4 regions of the Streptomyces sp. NPDC004629 genome follow, and region 3 is predicted to be linked to each of the others. Evidence: riboswitches for the same ligand, from Rfam matches in the RefSeq annotation. Region 3 holds a riboswitch; each other region holds the start of a gene.
What was found. A riboswitch is a leader RNA that binds a small molecule or an ion and turns the genes downstream of it on or off. The one in region 3 is predicted to bind cobalamin.
Positions count from the first base shown of each region.

Region 1: linked by a shared signal. The riboswitch ahead of ACFYTE_RS02800 (ribonucleoside-diphosphate reductase subunit alpha) and the one ahead of ACFYTE_RS35170 (CbtB-domain containing protein) in region 3 are both predicted to bind cobalamin.
Region 2: linked by a shared signal. The riboswitch ahead of ACFYTE_RS31920 (prenyltransferase/squalene oxidase repeat-containing protein) and the one ahead of ACFYTE_RS35170 (CbtB-domain containing protein) in region 3 are both predicted to bind cobalamin.
Region 4: linked by a shared signal. The riboswitch ahead of metE (5-methyltetrahydropteroyltriglutamate--homocysteine S-methyltransferase) and the one ahead of ACFYTE_RS35170 (CbtB-domain containing protein) in region 3 are both predicted to bind cobalamin.

Region 1 is NZ_JBIALO010000001.1:642,897-649,826, reverse strand. Features, by position in the region: gene ACFYTE_RS02820 (extracellular solute-binding protein) at 1-127, opposite strand, end outside; gene ACFYTE_RS02815 (GntR family transcriptional regulator) at 538-1,302, shown strand; gene ACFYTE_RS02810 (DUF3311 domain-containing protein) at 1,800-2,063, shown strand; gene mctP (monocarboxylate uptake permease MctP) at 2,060-3,688, shown strand; cobalamin riboswitch at 3,823-3,945, shown strand; gene ACFYTE_RS02800 (ribonucleoside-diphosphate reductase subunit alpha) at 4,094-6,505, shown strand; gene ACFYTE_RS02795 (ribonucleotide-diphosphate reductase subunit beta) at 6,505-6,930, shown strand, end outside.
Region 2 is NZ_JBIALO010000026.1:97,996-104,925, forward strand. Features, by position in the region: gene ACFYTE_RS31900 (ECF transporter S component) at 1-14, opposite strand, end outside; gene ACFYTE_RS31905 (ATP-binding cassette domain-containing protein) at 11-1,882, opposite strand; gene ACFYTE_RS31910 (CbiQ family ECF transporter T component) at 1,879-2,955, opposite strand; gene ACFYTE_RS31915 (SCO2322 family protein) at 3,545-4,195, opposite strand; gene ACFYTE_RS31920 (prenyltransferase/squalene oxidase repeat-containing protein) at 4,192-5,445, opposite strand; cobalamin riboswitch at 5,572-5,702, opposite strand; gene ACFYTE_RS31925 (MBL fold metallo-hydrolase) at 5,866-6,888, opposite strand.
Region 3 is NZ_JBIALO010000033.1:46,158-53,087, reverse strand. Features, by position in the region: gene ACFYTE_RS35180 (NmrA family NAD(P)-binding protein) at 1-417, shown strand, start outside; gene ACFYTE_RS35175 (CbtA family protein) at 511-1,263, opposite strand; gene ACFYTE_RS35170 (CbtB-domain containing protein) at 1,286-1,507, opposite strand; cobalamin riboswitch at 1,543-1,684, opposite strand; gene ACFYTE_RS35165 (nucleoside/nucleotide kinase family protein) at 1,837-2,505, opposite strand; gene ACFYTE_RS35160 (winged helix-turn-helix transcriptional regulator) at 2,682-3,062, opposite strand; gene ACFYTE_RS35155 (RidA family protein) at 3,208-3,615, shown strand; gene ACFYTE_RS35150 (dioxygenase) at 3,629-4,486, opposite strand; gene ACFYTE_RS35145 (citryl-CoA lyase) at 4,680-5,522, opposite strand; gene ACFYTE_RS35140 (CaiB/BaiF CoA transferase family protein) at 5,515-6,741, opposite strand; gene ACFYTE_RS35135 (IclR family transcriptional regulator C-terminal domain-containing protein) at 6,814-6,930, opposite strand, start outside.
Region 4 is NZ_JBIALO010000018.1:18,593-25,522, reverse strand. Features, by position in the region: partial or broken gene ACFYTE_RS26000 (ABC transporter permease) at 1-222, shown strand, start outside; partial or broken gene ACFYTE_RS25995 (response regulator transcription factor) at 213-590, shown strand; cobalamin riboswitch at 632-823, shown strand; gene metE (5-methyltetrahydropteroyltriglutamate--homocysteine S-methyltransferase) at 994-3,312, shown strand; gene ACFYTE_RS25985 (superoxide dismutase) at 3,467-4,108, opposite strand; gene ACFYTE_RS25980 (lipase family protein) at 4,519-5,922, shown strand; RNA gene rnpB (RNase P RNA component class A) at 6,356-6,757, opposite strand; partial or broken gene ACFYTE_RS25970 (DMT family transporter) at 6,873-6,930, opposite strand, start outside.

The sequences.
Region 1 (6,930 bases), on a different contig from region 3:
AGACGGTCAGCTCCTTGGCGTCCGCCCCCTTGCCCGAACCGTCGTCGTCCTTGCTGTCGCTACCGCACGCCGCGATGGAGACGACCATGCCCGCGATACCGATCGCGGCTATCAGCCTGCGCTTCACGCCACCCTCCTCAGGGATGCCACAAACCCCCCTGCCTCCCCGCGGCGCGCGTCAGCGCTGTGTACCGCCCATGGGGCCGGGACCTGGACCAATGGTGTAGACCAGTATGGGGAGCTTGGCCCAGACCAATACGGCTGTCAAGGCGTTCAAACAGGCTCGGGGCGTCCGTGATGGGACCGAGATATGCAGAGACCTTTCATTCACCAACCGACAGATCGGACGGACCACTTCGGGCCTATCGGGGCCACTCGGAGGGACCTATGGACTAGACCAACGGGGGGCGCGACGGTATACAGAGGAGATCACGGACCGTTCGGGTGGCCTCCCGTCACACGGAGCCGTGCCACGATGTGATCCGTGGCCGATGGGATGTCGGTCGCTTTCGGCACCAGGAGCCGGGAAGGCAGAACATGAGCACCGACGTCGGCAGTGCGGAGAACGAGGGTGGGACGACCGTCCGTACCGCGCGTGTGCCCAAGTACTACCGCCTGAAGAAACACCTGCTCGACATGACGGAGACGCTCCCGCCGGGCACACCGGTTCCACCGGAGCGCACACTCGCCGCCGAGTTCGACACCTCGCGCACCACCGTCCGCCAGGCCCTGCAGGAGCTGGTGGTCGAGGGCCGGCTGGAACGGATCCAGGGCAAGGGCACGTTCGTCGCCAAACCGAAGGTCTCCCAGGCGCTGCAACTCACCTCCTACACCGAGGACATGCGCGCCCAGGGTCTGGAGCCGACCTCGCAGCTGCTGGACATCGGCTACATCACCGCGGACGACCGGCTCGCCGAACTGCTCGACATCACGGCCGGCGGCCGGGTGCTGCGCATCGAGCGGCTGCGCATGGCCAACGGCGAGCCGATGGCCATCGAGACCACGCATCTGTCCGCCAAACGCTTCCCTGCGCTGCGCCGCAGCCTCGTCAAATACACGTCCCTGTACACCGCCCTCGCCGAGGTGTACGACGTCCGTCTCGCCGAGGCCGAGGAGACCATCGAGACCTCGCTGGCCACCCCGCGCGAGGCGGGCCTGCTCGGCACGGACGTGGGTCTGCCGATGCTGATGCTCTCCCGGCACTCGCTGGACGAGGACGGCAACCCGGTGGAGTGGGTGCGCTCGGTCTACCGCGGGGACCGCTACAAGTTCGTCGCGCGGCTGAAGCGCCCACAGGAATAGGCAGGTCGGCTACTTCCAGCCCTGCTGGTCGCGAGCGTCGTCCAGGACGCGTTGCGGATGTGCATTCCGCGCCTCCGCCACCCGGCGCCGTCCCCCTGAGCGAGGCGCCCTACGTCGCCGCGAAGATCACCGCCCCGCACGGGCCGATCCTCGCACGGGCCGAGAAGGAGGCGGCACGGCATACGGCCGGCAGTGCGGCCGATGACTGCACGGACGGCACGGACTGCGCTGGTACGGGCGGGAATCGACGGGCGAGTCGGCCTGCGAACGCCATGCCGCGCATATCCGGAAACGGCACCCGAGGCGGCGCCGTCCCGCCGGGAATTCGAGTGGATGCGCACGGACCGCCAGGAATCGGATCCCCGCCAGGGCTTGCGCCGTTGCCGAGAACGCCGTTTGCGACCGAAATACGGATGGGTACTTCCGCTTCATCGGCACCGTCACCTACATTGCCTGCGCGTTACAACAGGTGATCAGTGAGGGGACGGAGCCCAGACATGCCAGACGCGTCCGAAGTGAAACCACCGGTGGTGACACCGGTACGGGTGGTGATCGCCCTGTGTCTCGTCGCACCGTTCGTGGCGATGCTCTGGGTCGGCTCCTACGCCAAGGTCGACCCCACGTTCATCGGGATCCCGTTCTTCTACTGGTACCAGATGCTGTGGGTGCTGCTCTCCACCGCGCTGACCATGACCGCCTACAAGCTGTGGCAGCGTGACCAGCGCGCCCGCCGGACCCGGGTCGGAGGTGACGCGCGATGAACGACGGCGTCAACGGCGTCGCGCTCGGCGTCTTCGTCTTCTTCTTCCTGGCCGTCACGGTCGTGGGATTCCTGGCCGCCCGCTGGCGCAAGGCCGAGAACGAGCACAGCCTCGACGAATGGGGCCTGGGCGGCCGGTCGTTCGGCACCTGGGTCACCTGGTTCCTGCTCGGCGGCGACCTGTACACGGCCTACACCTTCGTCGCCGTCCCGGCGGCGATCTACGCGGCGGGCGCGGCCGGGTTCTTCGCCGTGCCCTACACGATCCTCGTGTATCCGCTGATCTTCACGTTCCTGCCCCGCCTGTGGTCGGTCTCGCACCGGCACGGCTACGTGACGACCTCGGACTTCGTGCGCGGCCGGTTCGGCTCCAAGGGGCTGTCGCTGGCGGTGGCGCTGACCGGCATCCTCGCCACGATGCCCTACATCGCGCTCCAACTGGTCGGCATCCAGGCAGTCCTCGACGTGATGGGCGTGGGCGGCGGCGAGAACACCAACTGGTTCGTCAAGGACCTGCCGCTGCTGCTCGCCTTCGGCGTGCTGGCCGCGTACACCTACTCGTCGGGCCTGAGGGCACCCGCCCTGATCGCGTTCGTCAAGGACACGCTGATCTACATCGTGATCGCGGTGGCGATCATCTACATCCCGATCAAGCTGGGCGGGTTCGACGACATCTTCGCCAAGGCCGGCGACGCCTTCGCCCAGACCAATCCGGCGACGGGGGCGCCGCGCGGGGCGCTCGCCCCGCCGGAGGCGGGCCAGTGGACGTACGCCACGCTGGCCCTCGGCTCCGCGCTCGCGCTCTTCATGTACCCGCACTCGATCACCGCGACGCTGTCGTCGCGCAGCCGTGAGGTGATCCGCCGCAACACCACGATCCTGCCGCTGTACTCCCTGATGCTCGGCCTGCTCGGTCTGCTGGGCTTCATGGCGATCGCGGCCGGGGTCAAGGTCTCCAACGGCCAGCTGGCCATCCCCCAGCTGTTCGAGGACATGTTCCCCGACTGGTTCGCGGGCGTGGCGTTCGCGGCGATCGGCATCGGCGCCCTGGTGCCCGCGGCCATCATGTCCATCGCGGCCGCGAACCTGTTCACCCGCAACATCTACAAGGACTTCATCAATCCGGACGCGACGGCCCATCAGGAGACCCGGGTCTCCAAGATCGTGTCGCTGCTGGTGAAGGTGGGCGCGCTGGTCTTCGTCCTGACCATGGACAAGACGGTCGCCATCAACTTCCAGCTGCTGGGCGGCATCTGGATCCTGCAGACCTTCCCGGCCCTGGTCGGCGGCCTGTTCACCCGCTGGTTCCACCGCTGGGCGCTGCTCGCGGGCTGGGCGGTCGGCATGGTGTACGGCACGGTCGCCGCCTACGGGGTGGCCTCGCCGACACAGAAGCACTTCGGCGGCTCGGCCGAGGAGATCCCCGGGATCGGTGAGATCGGCTACATCGGCATGACGGCGTTCGTGCTCAACCTCCTCGTCACCGTCGTCCTGACCTTCGTCCTGAAGGCCGTGAAGGCTCCCGAGGGCGTGGACGAGACGAGCCCGCAGGACTACACGGCCGACGCGGGAGACGCGGGCGTCCAGGTCGAGCTTCCGCCCGCGACGGCGGGCGCCGGGCACTGACAGCACGCCCCCGCACGGCCGCGGGGCACCGCGCGGGCCACCGCGCACGCCCCGCAACGGGCCGCCGAAGCCGAACCCGGCAACGGCGGCCCGTTGACGTACGACACAACATCTGGGGGTGCCACCACGGCCCGGCACTAGATGTATGCTCATGCTCGCTGTCGCCGCAGGGGAATCCGGTGCGAATCCGGAACTGTCCCGCAACGGTGTACTCATGCGCGTATGCCCGCATACCCGCATGCAGGCTTCAGTCCGAGGACCTGCCGACGGCGCGCCCGGCCGTCCGGCCCGGGTGCTCTGACGTCCGGGCCTCGTGGAATGGGCCGGTGGACGCGACGCCGTGCGCGCTCGCGTGCTGCCCCCTGCCCTCCGCAAGGCCCCGTGCCGAGCGAGGGAGAGCCCCACGTGACCATCGCGCCAGCCGACCCGGCTTCAGCCGCCCAGGCGACCGCGGCCCCGGTGGAGACCGACGGCCCCGGTGCCGCGCTGCTGCGGACCCTGACCGAGCTGACCGCCGACCTTCCCGACGCCGACCCCGGCCGGGTCGCCGCCGCCGCGCTGCGCGGCCGGTCCGCGCGGTCCGACGCCGCTGCCGCCGCGGAGCTTCGGGAGCTGGCCACCGAGGCGGCCGCCGGCCTGATCTCGGAGGACCCCGCCTACTCCCGGCTGGCCGCCCGGCTGCTGACCCTGTCCATCCGCGCCGAGGCCGCCGCACAGGGCGTCACCTCGTTCACCAGGTCGATCGCCGTGGGGCACCGGGAAGGGCTCATCGCCGACCGCACCGCCGCCTTCGTACGGCGGCACGCCGAGCGGCTGGACGCGCTGATCGACACCGCGGCGGACGACCGTTTCGGGTACTTCGGGCTGCGCACGCTGCACAGCCGCTATCTGCTCCGGCACCCCCTGACCCGCCACGTCATCGAGACACCCCAGCACTTCATGCTGCGCGTGGCCGCCAGCCTCGCCGACGGTGCTGCCGACGCCCTCTTTGGGGAAGACTCCGCGCACGCCGTGGACGAGGTCGCCGCGCTCTACCGGCTGATGAGCCGCCTCGACTACCTGCCCTCCTCCCCCACGCTCTTCAACTCCGGCACCCGCCACCCGCAGATGTCGTCCTGCTACCTCCTCGACTCCCCCAAGGACGAGCTGGACTCCATCTACGACCGCTACCACCAGGTCGCCCGTCTCTCCAAGCACGCAGGCGGCATCGGCATCGCCTACTCCCGCATCCGCTCCCGCGGTTCGCTGATCCGCGGCACCAACGGGCACTCCAACGGCATCGTGCCGTTCCTGAAGACCCTCGACGCCTCCGTGGCCGCCGTGAACCAGGGCGGCCGGCGCAAGGGCGCCGCGGCCGTCTACCTGGAGACCTGGCACTCGGACATCGAGGAGTTCCTGGAGCTGCGCGACAACACCGGTGAGGACGCCCGCCGTACGCACAACCTCAACCTCGCCCACTGGATCCCGGACGAGTTCATGCGCCGGGTCGACGCCGACGAGCCGTGGTCGCTGTTCTCCCCGTCGGACGTGCCGGAGCTGGTCGACCTGTGGGGCGCGGAGTTCGACGCCGCCTACCGCGCGGCGGAGGCGGCCGGGCTCGCGAAGAAGACCATCCCGGCCCGTGACCTCTACGGCCGCATGATGCGCACCCTCGCACAGACCGGCAACGGCTGGATGACCTTCAAGGACGCGGCCAACCGCACCGCCAACCAGACGGCCGAGCCGGGCAGTGTCGTCCACTCCTCCAACCTCTGCACGGAGATCCTGGAGGTCACCGACGACGGCGAGACCGCGGTCTGCAACCTGGGCTCGGTCAACCTCGGCGCGTTCGTGAGCGGCGGGGGCATCGACTGGGAGCGGCTGGACGAGACGGTCCGCACCGCCGTGACCTTCCTGGACCGGGTCGTCGACATCAACTTCTATCCGACCGAGCAGGCGGGCCGTTCCAACGCCAGGTGGCGGCCGGTCGGCCTCGGTGTGATGGGCCTGCAGGACGTCTTCTTCAAGCTGCGCCTGCCCTTCGACTCCCCCGAGGCGAGGGCCCTGTCCACCCGGATCGCCGAGCGCATCATGCTCGCCGCCTACGAGGCGTCCGCCGACCTCGCCGACAGCAACGGCCCGCTTCCCGCCTGGGAGAAGACCCGTACGGCGCGGGGTGTCCTGCACCCCGACCACTACGGCGTCGAGTTCACCTGGCCCGAGCGCTGGGCGGCGCTGCGGGCGCGGATCGCGACGACCGGCCTGCGCAACAGCCTCCTGCTCGCCGTCGCGCCCACCGCGACCATCGCGTCCATCGCCGGTGTCTACGAGTGCATCGAGCCCCAGGTCTCCAACCTCTTCAAGCGCGAGACCCTTTCCGGTGAGTTCCTCCAGGTCAACTCGTACCTGGTGCGGGACCTCAAGGAGCTGGGTGTGTGGGACGCCCGCACCCGCGAGGCGCTGCGCGACGCCAACGGCTCCGTGCGGGACCTCACATGGATCCCAGCGGAGGTGCGCGCCCTGTACCGCACGGCGTGGGAGATCCCGCAGCGCGGCCTGATCGACATGGCCGCGGCCCGCACGCCCTACCTGGACCAGTCGCAGTCCCTGAACCTGTTCCTGGAGACGCCGACCATCGGCAAGCTCTCCTCGATGTACGCCTACGCCTGGAAGCAGGGCCTGAAGACGACGTACTACCTGCGCTCCCGCCCGGCGACCCGCATCGCACGCGCCGCTCAGGCGCAGTCCCGAGCCACCGTCCCCGTACAGCAGGCCGCCGACCCCGAGGCCGTCGCCTGCTCCCTTGAGAACCCCGAGTCCTGCGAGGCCTGCCAGTGATGTCTCACCGTTCCCGTAACCTTCTCGACCCGGGCTTCGAGCTGACGCTGCGCCCCATGCGCTACCCCGACTTCTACGAGCGCTACCGGGACGCCATCAAGAACACCTGGACCGTGGAGGAGGTCGACCTCCACTCGGACGTCGCCGACCTCGCCCGGCTGACCCCCGCCGAACAGCACCTCATCGGCCGGCTGGTCGCGTTCTTCGCCACGGGCGACTCGATCGTCGCGAACAACCTGGTGCTGACCCTGTACAAGCACATCAACTCCCCCGAGGCACGGCTGTATCTGAGCCGTCAACTGTTCGAGGAGGCCGTGCACGTCCAGTTCTATCTGACGCTGCTGGACACCTATCTGCCCGACCCGGAGGACCGTACGGCGGCGTTCGCGGCGGTCGAGAACATCCCGTCCATCCGGGAGAAGGCC
Region 2 (6,930 bases), on a different contig from region 3:
GTCGCCGCTGTCATGCCAGTGCCTCCCGTATCTGGGTCACAGTGAGCCATTCCTGCGGGGCGAGGATCTTGGTGACCTGAGGGGCGAAGGAGGGGGAGGAGACCACGATGTCGGCGGTCGGGCCGTCGGCGATCACCTCACCGTCGGCGAGCAGCACCACCCGGTGCGCCAGCTCGGCGGCCAACTCCACGTCGTGGGTGGCCAGGACGACGGCGTGCCCCTCGGCGGCGAGCCCGCGCAGCAGCGCGACCAGGCGGGCCTTGGCCGCGTAGTCCAGGCCGCGGGTCGGCTCGTCCAGCAGGAGCAGCGGCGGACGGGCGGCCAGCACCACGGCCAGCGCCAGCGCCAGCCGCTGGCCCTCGGACAGATCACGCGGATGCGTGTCGTCGGTGATCCCGGGCAGCAGCTCCGACACCAGCGCACGGCAGGTACCGGGCTCGGCACCCGCGTCCCGGTCGGCGGCGGCACACTCGGCGCCCACGGTGTCGGCGTACAGCAGATCCCGAGGCTCCTGCGGAACCAGCCCCACCCGCCGCACCAGTTCGCGCGGCGGCGTGCGGTGCGGGACGGCTCCGCCGACCCGGACACTCCCCACCCCCGGCTCAACCAACCCGACGAGTGAGTTCAACAGGGTCGACTTCCCGGCCCCGTTACGACCCATCAGAGCGACGATCTCCCCACGATCAACCCTGAGATCAACCCCCCGCAGAGCCTCAACCGCCCCCCGCCACACCCCAACCCCCCGCACCTCAGCAACACCCCCAAGACCCGCAGGCAACGCCGCACCCCAAAGGGGCGCGAGGAACTGCGCGAGCGACCCCGACGGCGCCGCGGTCGGGGGGCGGTCGGTCATGGACGGCGGGTCCGCCTGCGCCCCGACCCCGTCACCTGATTCCGCCGACGCCTGGGCAGCGCCCTGCAGGGGCGCGGGGAACTGCGCGCTCGGCCACGACGGCGCCGCAGTCGAACGACGCCGCATGAGCCGAGGCCAGCGCCGCGGTGCCGCGCTCGGCCCCGACGGCGCCGCAGTCGAAAGACGGCCAGTCACCGGCGGCGGGACCGCAACGTCGGCCAGGCGCAGCCGAAGCCGCCCAGCCCAGCGCCGCGCCTCGCGGACAGTGAGCGGCAACGGCGACCACCCCGCCAGCCGCCCCAGATCCACCACCGGCGGAAACACCGGAGACACCGCCATCACCTCAGCGGGAGCGCCCAGCACCGGCGCACCCCCCACCGAAGGCAGCAACAGCACCTGGTCGGCGTACTGAATCACCCGCTCCAGCCGATGCTCGGCCATCAGCACCGTCGTCCCCAGGTCATGCACCAGCCGCTGAAGCACCGCCAGAACCTCTTCCGCGGCGGCCGGATCCAACGCCGACGTCGGTTCGTCGAGGACCAGCACCCGCGGGTGCGGGGTGAGCACGGACCCGATGGCGACCCGCTGCCGCTGCCCACCGGACAGCGTGCCGATGTCCCGGTCCCGCAGCTCCGCCAGCCCGAGCAGATCCAGGGTCTCCTCGACCCGCCGCCGCATCACCGCCGGCGCCAGCCCCAACGACTCCATGCCGTAGGCGAGTTCGTCCTCCACGGTGTCCGTCACGAAGTGCGCGAGCGGATCCTGCCCCACCGTGCCGACGACGTCGGCGAGTTCGCGCGGCTTGTGGGTGCGGGTGTCGCGTCCCGCGACGGTGACCCGGCCGCGCAGGGTACCCCCGGTGAAGTGCGGGACGAGCCCGCTCACCGCGCCCAGCACCGTGGACTTGCCGACTCCGGACGGCCCGACGAGCAGCACGAGTTCACCCTCGGGCACCTCGAAGTCCAGGCTCTGGACGGTGGGTTCGACGGCACCGTCGTATGTCACGCTGACGTCCTCGAAGCGGATCACGACGGCTCCCTGGGGACCACGACTGCGGGAATGAGGGCGAGGAGTACGGCCGCCGCGGGCCACAGCGGCAGCGTGGGCGCGGCGAGCGGGACCACCCCGGGGTGCAGCGCCGCCGGGTTCCGGGCCGCGGCCAGGGCGAGCAGCGCGGCGACCGCGGCACCGGATGCGGCGACCAGCCAGGCCCGCGCGTTCCACGGGTCGGGCCGGTACCGGGTGCGGGTCGAGCGCCGGCCGCCGAGGCGCAGCCCGGCGAGGGCCGCGACCACCCCGGCGAGCAGCACCGGCAGCCCGTAGGTGCCGCCCTCGGCGGTGAGCAGCCCGTACGTGCCGGCGCAGACGCCGAGCAGGCCGCCCAGGGTGAGCGCGGCGGTCGTACGGCGGACGGCGACGGGCACGTCGGCGGTACGGCCGTACCCGCGGGCGTCCATCGCGGCGGCCAGCGCGACGGAGCGTTCCAGGGCGCCCTCCAGCACGGGGAGGCCGACCTGGAGCAGGCCGCGCACGCCCCGGTCCGGGCGGCCCCGCAGCCGGCGCGCGGCCCGCAGCCGCTGTACGTCCGCGATCAGGTTCGGCGCGAAGGTGAGCGCGACGACCACGGCCACGCCGATCTCGTACAGGGCGCCCGGCAGGGACTTGAGGAGACGGGCCGGGTTGGCGAGGGCGTTGGCCGCGCCGACGCAGATCAGCAGCGTGGCCAGCTTGAGGCCGTCGTACAGCGCGAACAGCAGTGACTCGGCGGTGACCCGGCCGCCGAGGCGGATGCCCTGCGCCCAGTGCGGCAGCGGGACTTCGGGGAGGGTGACGAGGACGTGCGTGCCGGGGATCGGGGAGCCGAGGACCACCGCGAAGACGAGGCGTACGACGAGCACGGCGAGCGCCAGCTTGGCGAACGCCGTGTAGGACCGGGCCCAGGGGGCGGAGCTGCGATGGGTGGCCACCACATAGCCCGCCGCCGCGACGAGCAGCCCGAGCAGCAGCGGATTGGTCGTCCGGCTGGCCCCGACCCCGAGCCCGACCGCCCACACCCACCAGGCCCCGGGATGCACGACGCTTCGCCGCCGCGACCGGGACACGGACCCCCCGCCCGAACCGACCCGCCGGCTCGCGCCGCCCTTGCGGCCCGTACGCGTACTGCCCGTGCCACGGGCGCCGCTCGTGCGGTACGACGGCTCCCGGCGAAGGCCGCCAGGCGCGTCCGCGCCGCCGGCCCCACCCGTGTGACCGCCACCCCCCGCCCCACCAGGCCGGTCCGTCCCACCAGGCCGGTCCGTCCCACCAGGCCGGTCCGTCCCACCAGGCCGGTCTGTGCCGCTGGGCTGGTCCGTGCCGCTGGGCTGGTCTGTGGCGCCAGGCCGGTCTGTGCCGCTGGGCTGGTCCGTGCCGCTGGGCTGGTCTGTGGCGCCAGGCTGGTCTGTGCCGCTGGGCTGGTCTGTGGCGCCAGGCCGGTCTGTGCCGCTGGGCTGGTCTGTGGCGCCAGGCCGGTCTGTGCCGCTGGGCTGGTCTGTGTCGCCAGGCCGGTCCGTGCCGCTGGGCTGGTCTGTGCCGCCAAGCTGGTCTGTGCCGCTGGGCTGGTCTGTGGCGCCGGGTCGGTCTGTGCCACCGTCTGTGCCGGCGGGCCGGTCCGTGCCGGGGGTGCCGTGCGGTGGCTGGCGGGCAGGGCGGTTACGCATGGTGGCGTCGGCGGGCCTGCCAGACGGCTGCCGTGCCGAGCAGGACGACCGCGGCCACGCCCGCCCACAAACCGATCGACGGGCCGCCGTCCTCGGTGGCCGCGGGCCGCTTCGCGGCGGACGTCGGCTTGTCACCGGCGGACGCCACCTGCTCGCCGCAGCCCTTGCGCGGGTATCCGGCGATCGCGCACAGCATGGCGTTGGCGTCGTAGCGCAGCGGCCCGGCGACCGCCGCCAGCGCCTCCGCCGTCGTCGCGTCGGGTGCGACGACCGCGCAGGCGGTCCGCGCCTTCGGCGGCGTCTCGCCCTCGGCCGCGTCCGCCGCCGTACCGAAGTCGAGGACCAGCGCCACCCGCTTGCGGCCCTCCCGCTCCGGCGTCTGCGCGCAGATCGTGTCGAAGCCGGCCGCACCGCGCGGGCGCGTGGCGTCGCCGGAGTCCTCGCTCACCGCGAACCGGAAGCCCTGCACGGCACCGTCCGCGGGCCGGGCCGTCGACGGGCCCTCGGTGGCGTACGTCCACCGGTCGCCCGCGCGCTCCCAGAAGGACCAGTAGCGGTAGCCGACGGCCTGCGCCTGGCCCGCGGCGCCCCAGACCAGGAGCGCGGCCAGCAGCAGGAGCGCGCCGCGCCGCACGCCGGTCACAGCTGCTGCTGCTTTCTGCGGCTGCTGATCAGGAAGCCGATGCCGGCGCCCGCGGCCAGACCGGAGCCGACCATCCACCACAGGCTGGTACCCGAGCCGCCGTCGTCCTTCGTGCCGGACGCGTCGGCCGCCTTCGTCGCCTCGGCGGTCTGCGGCGCCGGGCCGGTCGCGTTGAGCGCCCGCACCAGGTCCGTACCGCCGAAGTCCCGCGGGTCCGCGCCGGCGGCATGCGCCGCGAAGATCAACTGGGCGTACCCGGCCGGCCCGCTCTGCTTCGCCCAGGCCGCCGCGTTCTTCTCCAGCCACGCCAACGGCTTCGCCGCCCGCTGCGCACCGCCCTGCGCGGCGAGCGCGACGACCGCGTCGGCCGTGTTGCCGTAGTCGGGCTGCTCGGGGGCGCCGGCCAGCGCGGACGTGAGGTGGCCGTCCTCGGCGACGGCCTTCGCGAGATACCCGGCGCCGTTGGCCGCGGCCTGTTCGGGGGTGAGCGGGTCCGAGTCCACGCACCCCGTGCCGGACTCCTTGCCGGACTCTTTGCCGGACGCCTGGTCCGGCTTGCCCGTCTTCGCGTCGAGGCCCGCGCCCAGGGCGCCCACCACGGCCGCCGCGGTGGCGTCCGCGTTGGCGGTCAACGCGCCCTTCTTGTCCGGCTGGTAGGCGAAGGCGCCCGCGCCTTCTCCTGTGCAGGGCAGGGCCAGCTTCAGCAGCGCGTCGTACGGCGACCTGCCGCCCTTGGCGACCTCCGCAGGCCGCTCACCGGCCGCCGCGAGCGCGCCGATGACCACGGCCGTGGAGTTCGCGTCGCTCGCGCCACCCGGTGCGTAGGCCCAGCCGCCGTCCTCGTTCTGCACCGACTTCAGCCAGGTCACCGCCTTGCCGGTGGCGTCCTCGTGCCCGCCGAGCGCCGCCAGCGCCTGGACGGCGGCGGCCGTGCTGTTGGTGTCGGTCATCACCTTGGCGTCGCAGGCCCGCGCGGGCTCGGCGCGGAAGGCGGCGAACGCGCCGTTCGCGCACTGCTGTCCGGTCAGCCAGTCGACCGCCTTGGCGGCGGGCGTCACGGACACCGTGCGCTGCGCGAGCAGCGCCAGCGACTGCCGCCAGACGCCGTCGTACTTCGGATCCGAGTCGCCGTACAGCCCGGACGGGAGCACCGTCGACGAGGACGGCGACGGGCTCGCGGCCAGGGCGGGCGCGGCGGCGGCGAGCACGCCGACGGAGGCCAGGGCCGCTGCGCTACGGCGGACGTTCATGGTCGGCGGGTGCCTCTCTTCGCGGTCGGTTCGCGAGGAAGCCGGGCAGCACGGGACACCCCGGGCGGCTCGGGCCCCGTAAACCTCGACGGTGCCGTGCGCGGCGGGTGCCGACGCACGTGAGCCGGTCAACGTTCCGCCCGGGGCAGTCCGGCTCACCGGACCTGAAAGTCCGGCTCACGGTTGCGGGTCAGCGCCGGAATTGCACCGGCTTCCCCCCACACGGATGTGATGACACCCCACCCACTCTACCGACCCCCCTCGGGACCCCCCGAGGCGGACGTCCACAGCAGCGCCCCAAAGGGGCGCGGGGAACTGCGCGCCCAGCCAAACCAAACCCGCACCCGCCCACCGACAATTCGAGGCACCCCAGTAGGCGCACCCGCCCCAAACGCACCCGCACCCAGCGAGGCGAGCTGTTCAGCCGGTCCGTACGTAAGCCACCGGCCAGGCACCCGGGACCGGTTCAGCCCGCCCCTGCTCAACCAGGCGGCGCAAGTGCGCCTCGGCCTCCGAGACGGCGATGTTGCGGGACGCGGGCGGGATCTCCGGCCAGGGCCGGTTCCACTCCATCCGCTCGGCCAGCTGCCACGGAGTGAGCGGTACGGCGAGCAGCGCCAGCAGACCACCCAGCCGTTCCTCATGATGCGCAAGCAACTCCCGCACCCGGCCGGCCGCATCGGTGAACGCGTGCTGGTGGGCCGGCAGCACCTCGGCGGGGGCGAGCCGGCCGACCCGCTCCAGCGAGTCGAGATAGTCCCCGAGCGGATCGGTCACGGTCGCGTCGTCCGGGTCCTCGTACAGCCCGATGTGCGGGGTGATCTCCGGGAGCAGATGGTCGCCGGAGAACAGGCGGCCGTGGCCGGGCAGTCCGGCGGGATGCTCCTCCTCCAGGTGGAGACAGACGTGACCGGGCGTGTGCCCCGGCGTCCAGACGGCCCGCAGCCGGCGGCCCGGCAGGTCGAGGAGTTCGCCGGGGACGATCTCCCGGTCGGGCAGGGCGGGGGACAGCCGCGGCACGGAGCGGGGGGAGCGCAGCGGCGCGAGATGGTCCTCGGGGGCGCCGGCCGCCGCGAGCTTGGCGCTCATGTAGGCGAACCACCGCTCGGGGCGGGCCTCTCGGGTGCGCCGTACCACCGCCGTGTCGGCCGCGTGCATCGCCACCCACGCGCCGGACGCCTCCCGCACCCGCCCGGACAGCCCGTGGTGGTCGGGGTGGTGATGGGTGATGACGACCCCGTGCACCTCCCGCACGGACGTCCCGCAGGCGATCAGCCCCGCGACCAGCGTGTCCCACGACCCGGGGTCGTCCCACCCGGTGTCGACCAGCACCGGCCCGCGATCGGTGTCCACGACGTACACAAGCGTGTGCCCCAGCGGATTATCCGGAATAGGCACAGCCACGGCCCCCACACCCCCACCGTGATCAAACGTTTTCACCATCGTCCGCCCTCCCGGCCCCATGACCATTGCCCACTATAACTA
Region 3 (6,930 bases):
AACTTCCTGCCCTCCGAGGCGTTCCTGTTCCCCCGTGGCATCGAGGGCGGGCTGGTGAGCCTGCTGAAGCCGGGAACCTGGCTGTCGCTCGTGGCGGTCGACGACATCGGCAGGGCGGCGGCCGCCGCCGTCGCCGCACCCGAGCGGTTCGACGGCGTGGAACTGGAGCTGGCGAGCGACTACCTGACGATGAGCGACATCGCCAAGACGCTCTCCCGCGTCCTCGGAACGGAGCTGACCGCCCCCGACATGACCCTGGAGGAGGCCACCGCCGCCGGGATGCCCGCCATGGGCACCGGGCACGACCGGCTGAACGAGACCGGCCAGCCGGCTCGCCCGGAATACGCACGCGCCCTCGGTATCCCGCTCACCGGCTTCGAGGAGTGGGCGCGGCAGCACCTGCGCGCCTCGGCCTGACACCGTTGTGTGCCGGGTGCCGCCGGAGGGCCCCGGACGATTCCGGAGCCCTCCCCGCCCTGGTGGGCCGAGCGCACGGCTCGGGCCCGGTCCTCAGTGCGCGGCCGGAACTGCCTTTGCCGTAGCGGCCGTTGCGGGCTTCGGGTGCAGCAGCCGCTCGGCCGACTCCGCGAAGAGCAGGCCGAATCCGCCCCACAGGACGGCCTGGACGGCCAGCGCGGACAGCCGGAACCGCCACAACAAGGTGGCCGGGAAGCCCGCCGGCACCTCGTCGACGACCGGCAGGAACGCATACGCCAGACCGATCACCACGACGAACGCGGTCACCGCCACGACGGTGGCGTACCACGAGCCCAGCCGGGCCGCGAGCCGCCTGCCCAGGATGGTGGCGGCGATCGCGAGGAGCACGCTGAGCAGCAGCATCAGGAAGTACAGGGCGGTCCGCCTGCCGATGGTGCCGGCATCGCCCACCGACGGCGGGTTGGCCGGGTACTTCAGGAACGGCACGACGTACACGACGAGCAGCGCGCTGCCGGACAGCAGCAGCGCCGTCGCCCGCGGTCCGAACCGGCCGACGCGCCCGAGGGCGAAACAGAAGGCGAGCGCGGCGATGCCACCGAAGGCGACGCCGTGGACGAGGACACCGGTGGCGAGGCCGGCGGTGGACTGCAAGGAGCGGGAGACGGCCTCTGTCTCGTGCTCGTGGGCGTGGGTGTCCTCGAAGCCGATCGCCTTGTCGACGCTCGGCTCGCCGAGGAAGTAGGCCACGATCAGGGCGAGCACACCGGCCGCGAGGCCGGCGAGCATGCCCCGCAGGAGAAGGCCGCGTACGCTTGCGGAGTTCATGGGCGGGCGTCGTCCCCTCGCGTCAGTGGCAGGGGAAGCCGAGCAGATGGCGGGCGTCGTGCACCCATTCATGGACGCCCGTGCCGCTGAACACGGAGGTGGCGCCCTGCTCGGCGCCGACGAAGTAGAGCAGGATCAGCATCAGGATGCCGAAGAAGACCGCCCAGGGAGCTATCGCCTTCAGCGGCAACGCGGCGGGAACGGAGGGGGTGGTGGCTGACGGCCGGGCGACGTGCTGTGCCATGGCAGACCTCCTTGGGGAGTTCGCGTCCCATCTCGGTGGTGCACAGGACGACGGCCACGGGTCTGACTCACGAGCGCCCCGGGGGCGCTAGCACACAGTGGCGCGACCGTGCCGGATTCCCACCGGCTTCCGTCGTACCGTCGTCGATGTCGCAGCGACCGTACCGCGTGCCGCGTGCGGGGCCAAGACCGCACCCGTCACCATCGCCGCGGCCACCGCCCGACGAACCGACAGATCGGTCTCCCGACTGATCGACAGATCGGCAGCTCGGCAGCTCGGCAGCTCGGCAGCTCGGCAGCTCGGCAGCTCGGCAGCTCGGCAGCCGACGGTCACCCTCCGGCCGGGACGTCCTGGCCCGCGCCGTGCGGCACCGGTGCGAGGTGCGGCGGGGCGAACACCAGGTCGGCCCGGTCCAGGGTGGCCGCGATGAGGCCGGCGTTTCGCTGGTCGGTGCCGAGCGACCACGCGCGAGCCTCCGCGAGCGGTTTGCCGTAGGCGACATGCCGCCGGATGAGCCGGTCCAGCCGCGTCTCCTCGTCAGGGGCGACGTACCACGCCTCGTCGAGGAGTGCCTTGACGCCCGCCCAGGGGCCGTCGTCGAGCAGCAGATAGTTGCCCTCGGTGATGACCAGCGGCGTCCCGGCCGGGACCGGGATGGCGCCGGCGACGGCCTCCTCGAACTCTCGGTGGAACCGGGGGGCGTAGACACACTCCCCCGTCGGTTCGCGCAGTCGGCGCAGCAGCGCCGCGTACCCCGCGGCGTCGAAGGTGTCCGGTGCGCCCTTGCGCTGCCGGCGGCCGAGCCGTTCCAGTTCGCTGTTGGCCAGGTGGAACCCGTCCATGGGCACCACGACGGCCGTGTCCGGGCCGAGCGCGGCGGCCAGGTGCAAGGCCAGCGTGGACTTTCCGGAACCCGGTGCACCGACGATGCCCAGCATCGCGCGCCGTCCGGACCCGGCGAGGGCACGGGCCCGTGCGCACAGGCCCACGAAGGACATCACGTCAGGGGCACCGGAAGGTACGGCTGTCATGGGGTGACTCGCACGACGAGGGGTCCTCCGGCCGAGGGTGTCCGATGTGCCCGTCACGCTAGACGCCGGTCAAGCGCCCAGCAAGGCCGAGGTGCTCCGGCTTGGCCCGCCCCACTCCAGCAGCGGGGCCTCGGCCTCGTTTGTCAGGTGCCGAAGCGGCTGCGGGACGCCTCGATGTCGCCGAGGTAGCGGTGGGTCCAGGCGCACATTCCGTCGACGGTCGCCCTGAGGCCCTGGCCGGGCTCGGTGAGGGTGTACTCGACCCGCGGCGGCACGGTGGGGTGCACGGTCCGCTCGACCAGGCCGTTGCGCTCCAGCATGCGCAGGTTCTGGGTGAGCATCTTGTGGCTGATGCCCTCGATCTCGTTCCGCAACTCGCTGAAGCGCAGGGTGCGTTCACCGAGGGATTCGATGATCAGGAACGCCCACTTGTTGGCGACGTCCGAGAAGATCTCCCGCGCCAGGGAGTCGGCACGGGTGAGGTCCGCGTCATCCACCGTGCCCTTGAGTTGCTTGGTCACCATGAGGTTCCCCAGTCACCGAAAAGTGCGTTCTTCCATGTCAGCGAACACTCTCCTACGGTTCCCGAGTAACCACAAGAGAGCACGAGCACCGCTTTGCCCCAGGCAAGTGTGCTTCGGGCTCCACGGACGCAAGGAGACTGCACGCATGGCCATCACCCTCGTCAACCCCAGCGGACTGCCGGAGATCGACGTCTACCGGCAGGTGTCGGTGGCGTCCGGCTCGAAGCTGGTCTTCATCGCCGGCCAGGTCGCCTGGGACGCGGACGGCGTCACGGTCGGCAAGGACGACCTCGCCGCCCAGGTCGAGCAGTGTTATCTCAACGTCGGCACCGCCCTGTCCGCGGTCGGCGGCTCCTTCCACGACGTGGCCAAGCTGACCGTGCACGTCGTGGACTGGACCCCCGACAGGATGCCGCTGCTGCTGGCAGGCATCGACCGGGCGGCGGCCCGTCTCGGCTTCACCCCCGTACCGCCCGCCACGCTGCTGGGCGTGGCGGCCCTCGACATACCCGAGCACCTGGTCGAGGTGGAGGCCGTCGCGGTCCTCGACTGAGCCCGGGTCGTCGTCAGCCCGCTTGGAGGACGAAGTCGTACTCGGCATGCAGGTACGGGGTGTCGAGGCGGCTTCCGTCGGGCGCGCCGCCCGCCGGGTGCGCGGTGAACGGCACGATCAGCGCGTCCTTCGTACCGAACACGACGTCGCTGTCCAGGTAGTCGCTGCCCGCCTGGAACAGATGGGTGATCAGCTTCCGGTAGCCGGGCTCGTCGATGAGGAAGTGGATGTGCGCGGGCCGGAAGCAGCTGATGTCGGTCTCGCGGATGAGATCGCCGACGGGCCCGTCCATGGGGATGGCGTACCCGCGCGGTGCGATGGTGCGGACGCAGTAGCCGCCGTCCTCGGCGGTCCGGTACCTGGCCCGCAGGCGTGCCTCGTCGGCCTCGGGGAGCTGCGCCTCGTACGCGCCGTCGGCGTCGGCCTGCCAGACGTCCAGCACGGCGCCCGCGACGGGCCGTCCCCCGGTGTCGGTGACCTTGCCGGTGACGAACAGCGGGGTTCCCGGGATGCCGTCGGACATGTCGAAGCCACGCGGGACGGCCGGTGAGCCGTCGATGTGGAAGGGGCCCAGCACCGTCGCGGGCGTCGCCCCCGGCTCGAAACGGTTGTTCAACTGCACCACGAGCATGCTCAGTCCGAGCACGTCCGAGGTGAGGATCAGCTCCTGGCGCTTGTCGTCGCAGGTCTGACCGGCCGCGGTGAGCCACTGGATCGCGGCCGCCCACTCGTCCTCGGTGAGCCGCATCTCCCGGGCGAACGCGTGCAGATGGCGGACCAGTGCGCCCATCAGCTCCGCCAGCCGCGGGGAGTGCGCGGTGGCCCAGCGCTGGACGGCCAGCTCGGTGATGTTGTCCTCGTCGACGAACACGTTGCTGCTCCTTGGTCTGGGTACGGGGCGCGGGAGCCGGGTGCGGGTGCGGGTGCGGGTGCGGGGTGCGAGGTGCGGGGTGCGGGGTGCGAGGTGCGAGGTGCGAGGTGCGAGGTGCGGGGTGCGAGGTGCGGGGTGCGAGGTGCGGGGTGCGGGAGAGTGGTGCGCGCGGCGGCGGCGCGGTGTCGGCGGGTCAGTCGCCGCGCCGCCGCTCGGTGAGCGGTTCCGGTACGTAAGGGTCCGGCGGGACGGCGGTGTTGTTGCGGTCGACGGACAGGAAGACGTCCCGTGCGACCGGGTGGCGCAGTTCCTCGGCGAGCTGCCCGATCAGCCCGGCGGTGCGCGCCAGCAGAGCGAAGGCGCGCAGCAGCGGCAGGGGCAGGTCCAGATCGGCGAGCGCGGCGCCGCAGACCCCCGCCCCGTTGAGCGGGAGCGTCCGTCCCAGCACGGCGGGATGGACCCGGCCGATGGCGGCGAACAGCCGTAGGTGCGGTCCGAAGCGGTCCTCCTCGGTGGCGATCCGCAGGAGCCGCGCGGTGCGGGGATCGCCCTCCTTGTGCACATGGTGCCCGAGCCCGGGGACGAGCTGTCCGGCCGCCCGCCGCTCGCGCACCGCGCGCAGCGCCACCTCGTCCCAGCCGGCCTCGTCGGCGGGCAGCGCACCGGCCAGGGACTCCAGTACGTCGTGCAGGAAGCGTCCGGTGTCCTCGGTGACGCCGAGGAAGCGTGAGCCGCCGCCGAGCAGCCCCGCGGCCAGCGCGCCCTGGATCGAGTCCGGCGCGGACAGGTAGGTGAGGCGGGTGACGATGGCGGTGGGGGTGAATCCGTGGTCCGCCAGCGCGGCGAGCACCGCTTCGAAGACGCGTCGCTCGCCTGGGGTGGGCCGCCGCTGGGCGGCCAGCCAGAACGCCAGCTCGCCGAAGCCGACCGAGCCCATGATGTCCTCGGCCAGGTCGTGTCCGAGCAGGGTGATGGTCCTCGGGCCGGACGCACCGAGGGCGGTGGGGTAGCCCGCAGGAGTCGTCGGGTCAGCCATGGTCGGTCTCCTCGGGCGCGGCCAGCCAGGCCCGCACCTGCGCGCCGTGCTCGTCGAGTTCGGGGGGTGGCAGCCGGTAGGCGGCCGGGGTGGCGGAGAACCGGATCGGGTGCCGGGTGGTGGGCACCGCTCGGTCCTTCTCCCCCACGGTGACGACCGGGTCGAGCCCGAAGCGTTCGGCCATGGCGAAGCCGCCGTCGAGGGTGTTGATCGGACCGCTCGGCACCCCGGCCGCCACCAGTAGGTCGAACCACTCGTGGGCGCCGCGCGTCAGCAGTCGCTCGACGAGCAGCGGCCGCAACTGGTCGCGGTGTGCGGTGCGGTCGGCGTTGCGCGCGAAGCGCGGATCGTCGGCGAGCGCGGGGGCGCCGAGGACCTCGCACAGCTTGCGGAACTGCCCGTCGTTGGCTGCGGTGACGATGAGGTCGTGGTCGGCGGTGGGGAACGGCTCGTAGGGGAACACGCTGGGGTGGGCGTTGCCCATCCGGTACGGCACGGTGCCGCCGGCGACGTAGGCGGAGCTGTGGTTGACCAGGCCGGTCAGCGCCGAGGACAGCAGGTTCACCTCGACGAGCTGGCCCTCGCCGGTCGCGTCCCGGTGCCGCAGCGCGGCGAGGATGCCGATCGCGGCGTGGTTGCCGGCCATCACGTCGAACACGGAGATCCCGGCCCGGTACGGCGGCCCGTCCGGGTCGCCCGTCAGGCTCATGAGGCCAGAGACGGCCTGGACCATGAGGTCGTAGCCGGGCACCCGGCGGCCGGCTCCGGAGCCGAAGCCGGTGATCGAGGTGTAGACGAGTGCGGGGTTGTCCCGCCGCACCGACGCGAAGTCGAGCCCGTACTTCGCCATGCCGCCCGGCTTCATGTTCTCGATCAGGACGTCGGCTCGGCGGACGAGTTCCCGGGCGAGCGCGGCGTCGTCCTCCGTGCGCAGGTCGAGGACGATCGAGCGCTTGCCCCGGTTGATCCCGAGATAGTAGGTCGAGACCTCGCTGCGCACCGGAGGCGTCCAGCTGCGGGTGTCGTCGCCGCCGGGGCCTTCGACCTTGACGACGTCCGCGCCGAGGTCGGCGAGCAGCATCGTGGCGTACGGCCCGGCGAGGATCCGCGAGAAGTCCGCCACCAGCACCCCGGACAGCGGTCCGGGAGAGTCCTGGGGGTCGGAGCCGGGTGTGCTGTGCGTCGTCTCCGGCCGAGCGGGTCCGGCGTTTTGCGGCATCGACCCTGCCTCCCTGTCCGCTGCACGGACATCTGTCCGTAACGCGATTCTGTGGTGCACGCCCCGGGCGCGTCAAGGGAGCGTGACCGCCCCGGCCCGCCGGGTGGCGTGCGGCGCGGACTCCAGGCGGGCGAAGTCCCCGCTGATCTCGCCGGCGGTCTGCAGCAGGAGCGGCAGGTGGTCGTCGAG
Region 4 (6,930 bases), on a different contig from region 3:
TCGCGCTACCGCTCCGGGTACGATTCCGGCCACCTCGACGGGGACTTCGCCGACGCGAGCGCGGTGAGCCTGTCCCTGTTCGGCACGAGCTTCGCCCAACTCGCCCTCGGCGTGCTCGGGGTGCTGGTGACGGCCGGGGAGTACTCGACCGGCATGATCCGCTCGACGCTGGCGGCGGTGCCGCGGCGGCTGCCCGTGCTGTGGTCGAAGGCGGCGGTGTTCTCAAGGACGCGCGGCCCGATGAACTCCTCGCCGGGATCCGGGCGGTGGCGGCGGGCGACGCGATCATCGCCCCCGTCCTCACCCGCCGCCTCCTGGACGAGTTCACCCGTCACCCCCCGGTGTACGGCACGGGCGGCCCCGGGGCCGCGGACCCGAGGCTCGGCTCCCTGACCGGCCGCGAGCGGGAGATCCTCGTCGCCATCGGCAAGGGGTGGACCAACGGAGAGATCGCCGCGCACTTCGTCGTGGCCGAGTCCACCGTCAAGACCCACGTCGGCCGCGTCCTCGCCAAGATCGGCGCCCGCGACCGCGTCCAGGCGGTGATCTTCGCCTACGACCACGGCTTGGCCCGCCCGAACGCGGACTGAACGGGCGCGGCACACGGGGCACGTAGGCTGGCCGGTGCAGCTGGTTCGCCCTGTCCGCCAGGCAGGCGCGTCGCAAGAGGGAACCCGGTGGGAATCCGGGACTGCCCCGCAGCGGTGAGCGGGAACGACCGCCGTCCTACGCACTGGGCCCGGAAGTGACGGGCCTGGGAAGCAACGGCCAGTAGATGTCTCGTACGAGAACGAGGCGTGCCCGCGAGTCCGAAGACCTGCCACTGCCCGCGCGCGGACCGCCGCGCGCGGAGATCCCGGTGACCCCGAGGGCGGGTCGGTGTGCATATCAGGCGGGCACGGATGTCGTGGCCCGTCCGTTCTGTCATCCCTTCGCGCTCTCGCTCCGCGTCTTCGGGGTCGCTCTCGTCCCAAGCTCGCGAAGGAGAGTTTCGTGACAGCGAATTCCGCGGCCCCGGCGGTGCGGGCCACCGTCTACGGCTACCCCCGCCAGGGCCCGAACCGGGAACTGAAGAAGGCGATCGAGGGCTACTGGAAGGGCCGCGTCACCGCGGACGCCCTCCGGAAGACGGCCGCGGGCATCCGCCGCGCCAACTGGCGGCAGCTGGCCGACGCCGGTCTCCATGAAGTCCCGACCGGTGACTTCTCGTACTACGACCATGTCCTGGACACCACCGTCATGGTGGGTGCGATCCCCGAGCGTCACCGCGCCGCGGTCGAGGCGGACGGGTTGGACGGGTACTTCGCGATGGCGCGCGGCACCCAGGACGTGGCACCACTGGAGATGACCAAGTGGTTCGACACCAACTACCACTATCTGGTGCCAGAGTTGGGCCCCGAGACGGTGTTCGAAGCCCATGCGGCGAAGCAGGTCGGGGAACTCCGCGAAGCCCTCGCTCTCGGTCTCCGCGCTCGTCCGGTGCTTCTCGGTCCCCTCACCTATCTGCTGCTCGCCAAGCCCGCCCCCGGTGTCCCGGCCGGCTTCGCGCCCCTCACGCTCCTCGACCGGCTGCTGCCCGTGTACGCACGGGTTCTCGCCGAGCTGCGTGCGGCCGGCGCCGAGTGGGTGCAGTTGGACGAGCCCGCCCTGGTGCAGGACCGCACCCCGGCCGAGCTGAACGCGGCCGCCCGCGCCTACCGCGACCTGGGCGTACTCAGCGACCGTCCCAAGCTCCTGGTCGCGTCGTACTTCGACCGGCTCGGCGAGGCCCTGCCCGTGCTCGCCGAGGCACCCGTGGACGGACTCGCCCTGGACTTCACCGGTCCCGCGGCGGCGAACCTCGACGGCCTCGCGGCGACCGGGGGCCTGCCGGGCAAGCGGCTCGTGGCGGGCATCGTCGACGGCCGCAATGTGTGGATCAACGACCTGGGCAGGTCGCTGTCCACCCTGGCCACGCTCCTCGGCCTCGCCGACCGCGTGGACGTGGCCGCCTCCTGCTCCCTCCTGCACGTACCGCTGGACGCCGCCGTCGAACGGGACATCGAGCCGCAGATCGCCCGCTGGCTTGCCTTCGCCCGGCAGAAGACCGCCGAAGTCGTCACCCTCGCCCGCGGCCTGGCCCACGGCCCCGACACCATCGCCGCCGAACTGGCCGCCAACCGCGCCGATCTCACCTCCCGCGCGGCCTCCCCCGTCACCCGGGACCCGGCCGTCCGGGCCCGCTCGGCCGCCGTCACCGCGGCCGACGCCCGCCGTTCCCAGCCGTACACCGAACGGGTCGCCGCCCAACGGGCCCACCTGAGGCTGCCGTTGCTGCCGACCACGACCATCGGTTCCTTCCCGCAGACCGGCGACCAGCGCACCGCCCGTGCAGCCCTGCGAGCAGGGAAGATCGACACGGCAACCTACGAGCAGCGCATCGAGGCCGAGATCCGGGAGGTGATCGCATTCCAGGAGAAGACCGGCATCGACGTCCTGGTGCACGGCGAGCCGGAACGCAACGACATGGTCCAGTACTTCGCGGAACAGCTCACCGGGTATCTGGCGACACGGCACGGCTGGGTCCAGTCGTACGGCACCCGCTACGTCCGTCCGCCGATCCTGGCCGGCGACATCTCCCGGCCCAAGCCGATGACGGTGCGCTGGACGACGTACGCCCAGTCGCTCACCGTACGTCCGGTCAAGGGCATGCTCACCGGTCCGGTCACCATGCTCGCCTGGTCGTTCGTCCGCGACGACCAGCCCCTCGCCGAGACCGTCCGGCAGGTCGCCCTCGCCCTGCGCGACGAGGTCGACGACCTGGAGGCGGCCGGCACGTCGGTGATCCAGGTGGACGAGCCCGCGCTGCGTGAGACCCTGCCGCTGCGTGCCGCCGACCGCCCGGACTACCTGTCCTGGGCCACCGAGGCATTCCGTCTCACGACCGGTGGAGTGCGGCCGGACACCCAGGTCCATACGCACATGTGCTACGCCGAGTTCGGCGACATCGTCCAGGCCATCGATGACCTCGACGCCGATGTCATCAGCCTGGAGGCGGCCCGCTCCCATATGCAGGTCGCCCGGGAACTGGCGGCGCACGGCTATCCACGCGAGGCCGGACCGGGCGTGTACGACATCCACTCCCCGCGGGTGCCGAGCGCGCGGGAAGCGGCCGGCCTGCTGCGCGCCGGCCTGCGGGCCATCCCGGTGGAACGCCTGTGGGTCAACCCGGACTGCGGTCTGAAGACCCGCGGCTGGCCGGAGGTCCGGGCCTCCCTGGAGAACCTGGTCTCGGCGGCCCGGGAGGTGCGCGCGGACCTGTCCGCGGACTGACGGCAGGCGACGGCCCGCCGATCGCCGGGTCCGTGCCGGAAGGGGAAAGCTCCCGCAGCCATTCGGTTCGCGGGAGCTTTCCGTCGGGATGCCTGCTGGTGAGGGGTGAGAAGACGGTCACCGGCAGGACGCCTGTGCGGCGGACGCTACGGCGTCACGGCGCGAGCAGCAGGCTGTTGCCGCGCTCCTTGGCGGCGGCGTAACGCCTGGCCACGTCCTGCCAGTTGACGACCTTCCACATGGCCTCGATGAAGTCGACCTTCTGGTTCTTGTACTGGAGGTAGAAGGCGTGCTCCCAGGCGTCGAAGACCAGGACGGGGGTGGCGCCCTGGCCGACGTTGCCCTGGTGGTCGTAGACCTGCTCGACGATCAGCCGGCCGCTCAGCGGCTCGTAGGCGAGGACGCCCCAGCCGGAACCCTGTGTCGTGGCGGACGCCTTGGACAGCTGGGCCTTGAGGTTCTGGAACGAGCCGAACGACTCCGCGATGGCGTCCGCGAGTTCGCCGACGCCGTCCTTCTCCAGCGGTTCGCCGCCGCCGTCGCCGGTCATGTTCTGCCAGTAGATGGAGTGCAGGATGTGCCCGGAGAGATGGAAGGCCAGGTTCTTCTCCAGGCCGTTGATCGAGCCCCACGACTCCTTGTCCCGCGCCTCGGCGAGCTGTTCCAGGGTGTCGTTGGCGCCCTTCACATAGGCGGCGTGGTGCTTGTCGTGGTGCAGCTCGATGATCTCGGGGCTGATGACCGGAGCGAGCGCCGCGTAGTCGTACGGAAGCTCCGGGAGCGTGTAGACCGGCATGTCCAACATCCTCCATCGTAATTGCGAACCATGCGCAACTGCACGCTAGCAGCAGGAAGCGGGAGGGTCGATGAGGCGCGGGACCTGCCAGTGGCACATCCGCTCGATCGCCATGTCCAAGCCGGCGCCGAGCAACGGGCGGACGCGGCTCTCCTGACGACACATGCAGACACCTTGCCGCTCAGTGACACACGGCTCTATGCTCCCGAACTGACTCGCCAGTAACTAAGGTGCGATCCACATCAGTTCGGCGTACCACCTGCCCGGCGGCCCGCTGAAGACGCCCGTCGTCACCAACCGGGGACGTCCCCTTCACGGCACCCTCATCCGCGCCCGGCAAGGCTCAGCACGCCCACCCGCAAGGAGCTTGACGCAGCAGAGAGCTTGACGCAGCAGAGAGTGAGAGCCGCATGAACCGGCCCGAACCCCACCCCGAACCCGGCACCACAACCGCCGTACCACGCGGTGGCATCTCCCCCGCCGGCCCGCTACGCGCTCGTCGCGTCGCCCTGTCCCTGGCCGCACTTGTGTGCCTGGGCGTGACGGGCGGCGCCCCCGCCACAGCCGCGCCGCAGAGCGAGGTCGTCTCGCGGGGAGTCACCATTCCGGCCTTCTACACCCCGCCCGACTCCCTCCCCAAGGCCAACGGCGCACTCGTCCGCACCGCTCCCCTCCCCCTGGCGCTGAGCCTGCCCGGCCTCGACGGAAGGCCCCTGCCCGGCACCGCGACCCGCCTCATGTACAAGTCCACCGACGCGTCGGGACAACCGGTCGCCGTGACCGGCGCCTACCTCGAACCGTCAGCGGCCTGGAGGCACGGCGGCCCGCGCCCGCTGGTGGCCCTCGCCCCGGGCACCATGGGACAGGGCGACCAGTGCGCGGCCTCCCTCGGGCTCGAACACCCGATCACCTTCAACGGCCGAACCGTGTCCGTCGGATACGAGAACCTGGCCGTCTACCGCCTGCTGTCCACCGGAGTGGCGGTCGTCGTCACCGACTACGTCGGGCTCGGCGCGACAGACCGGCTCCACACGTACGTCAACCGCCTCGACGCCGGACACGCCGTACTCGACGCCGTACGTGCCGCCCGCAACCTGCCGGACGCATCGATCAGTTCGGCCTCGCCCACCGGCCTGTACGGCTACAGCCAGGGCGGCGGAGCCAGCGCGGCAGCCGCCGAACTCCAGCCCGTCTACGCCCCCGACATCACCCTGGCCGGCACCTACGCCGGTGCCCCGCCCGCGGACCTGGCCGCGGTGGTCAAGGGCATCGACGGCAGTGCCCTGGCGGGCGCTCTGGGCTGGTCGGTCAACGGCTTCCTGCAGAGCGACCCCGCGCTCGGGGCCGTCGCCGACCGGCACCTCAACACCGTTGGGAAGAACGCGCTGCACGACCTGTCGACCATGTGCGTCGGTGACGCCGTCCTCACCTACGCCTTCACCAAGAGCACGACCTGGACCCGCAGTGGGGAGTCCCTGACCGATGTGGTCAACAGCGAGCCCCTGCTGCGCGCCACCCTCGACGCCCAGCGCATCGGCACACTGACGCCGACCAGCCCCGTACGCCTGGTGACCGGCGTCCAGGACGACATCGTCCCGCACGCCCAGGCCCGCCGGCTCGCCCTCGACTGGTGCGCCAAGGGAGCCGACGTCACCTACAAGGCGGTCACCCTGCCCAACCTGGGCGACAAACTACTCACCAACCACCTCGCCCCCCTACTGACCGACCAGACAGCAGCCATCACCTGGCTCACCACCCGCCTCTCCGGCACCCCAACCCCTTCCAACTGCACCACGCTCCCCTCCCAGCCGTGACGACACGGACTTCAGCGGCACCACGCCCCTGAACAGGTCCCCCGACATCGACCGCGACATCACCGCCGACCAGGTGGCCGGCATGCCCCCCGGCTTCAGATTTGCTCTCAGACATGACCCGGAGGGTGATCAAGCTGTCGCACGGCGCATGACTTCGGAAGAGATGTCAATGAAGGCGTGGACAACAGGATGGCGAGGTTCTAAGTGGCTGGACAGCCGGCCGAGCTTCGCGCCGATGCACCCCGGCCCACCGCAGCCCGCGCCGATTGGCCGCGCTGACCGACGCGACGGCAACGCCGAGGCCGCGTAGTCCCGCCACCTCAAGAATCACCAGGGGACTTTCCGTCGCCCAGCACGGCAAGCCGCCGAAAGACCGGAAAGCGCCTCCGTACCAGGTCAGAGGCTCTTTCTCAGGCAAAGCCGACAGGGGCGGCAGACGAGTCGGGCTGTACGCCGGGTTCTGTTCCCCGGCTCCTTGCGGAGGTCGGGGTGACGGCCATCCATCTAGGGCCGGTGTTGCCACCGGCCTCGTGCGGTCTACCCGCGGACTCGGGCGGGCAGCCCTCGAACGTCCGCGCAGGAACACCAGGGTGCTCCCTCTTGACCTTGCTCCGGGTGGGGTTTACCTAGCTGCCCAGGTCACCCTGGGCACTGGTGGTCTCTTACACCGCCGTTTCACCCTTACCCGGCACCGAAGCGCCGGGCGGTCTGCTTTCTGTGGCACTGTCCCGCGGGTCACCCCGGGTGGCCGTTAGCCACCACCCTGCCCTGTGGAGCCCGGACGTTCCTCGGGAAGCCCCCTACGGGGACTCCACGCGGCCGTCCGCCCGGCTCGTCTGCCGTGTCGACCATGTTACCGGGCGTGCGGGGCGCCGCGGACCGGCGGCCGTGGCCAGCACCGAACCGGCCAGGATCAGGGCGAACGCCGCGCCGACACCGGCCGTCAGCGGCTCGTCCAGGAACAGCGCGCCCGCCGCGACGGCGACCGCCGGGTTGACGTACGTGATG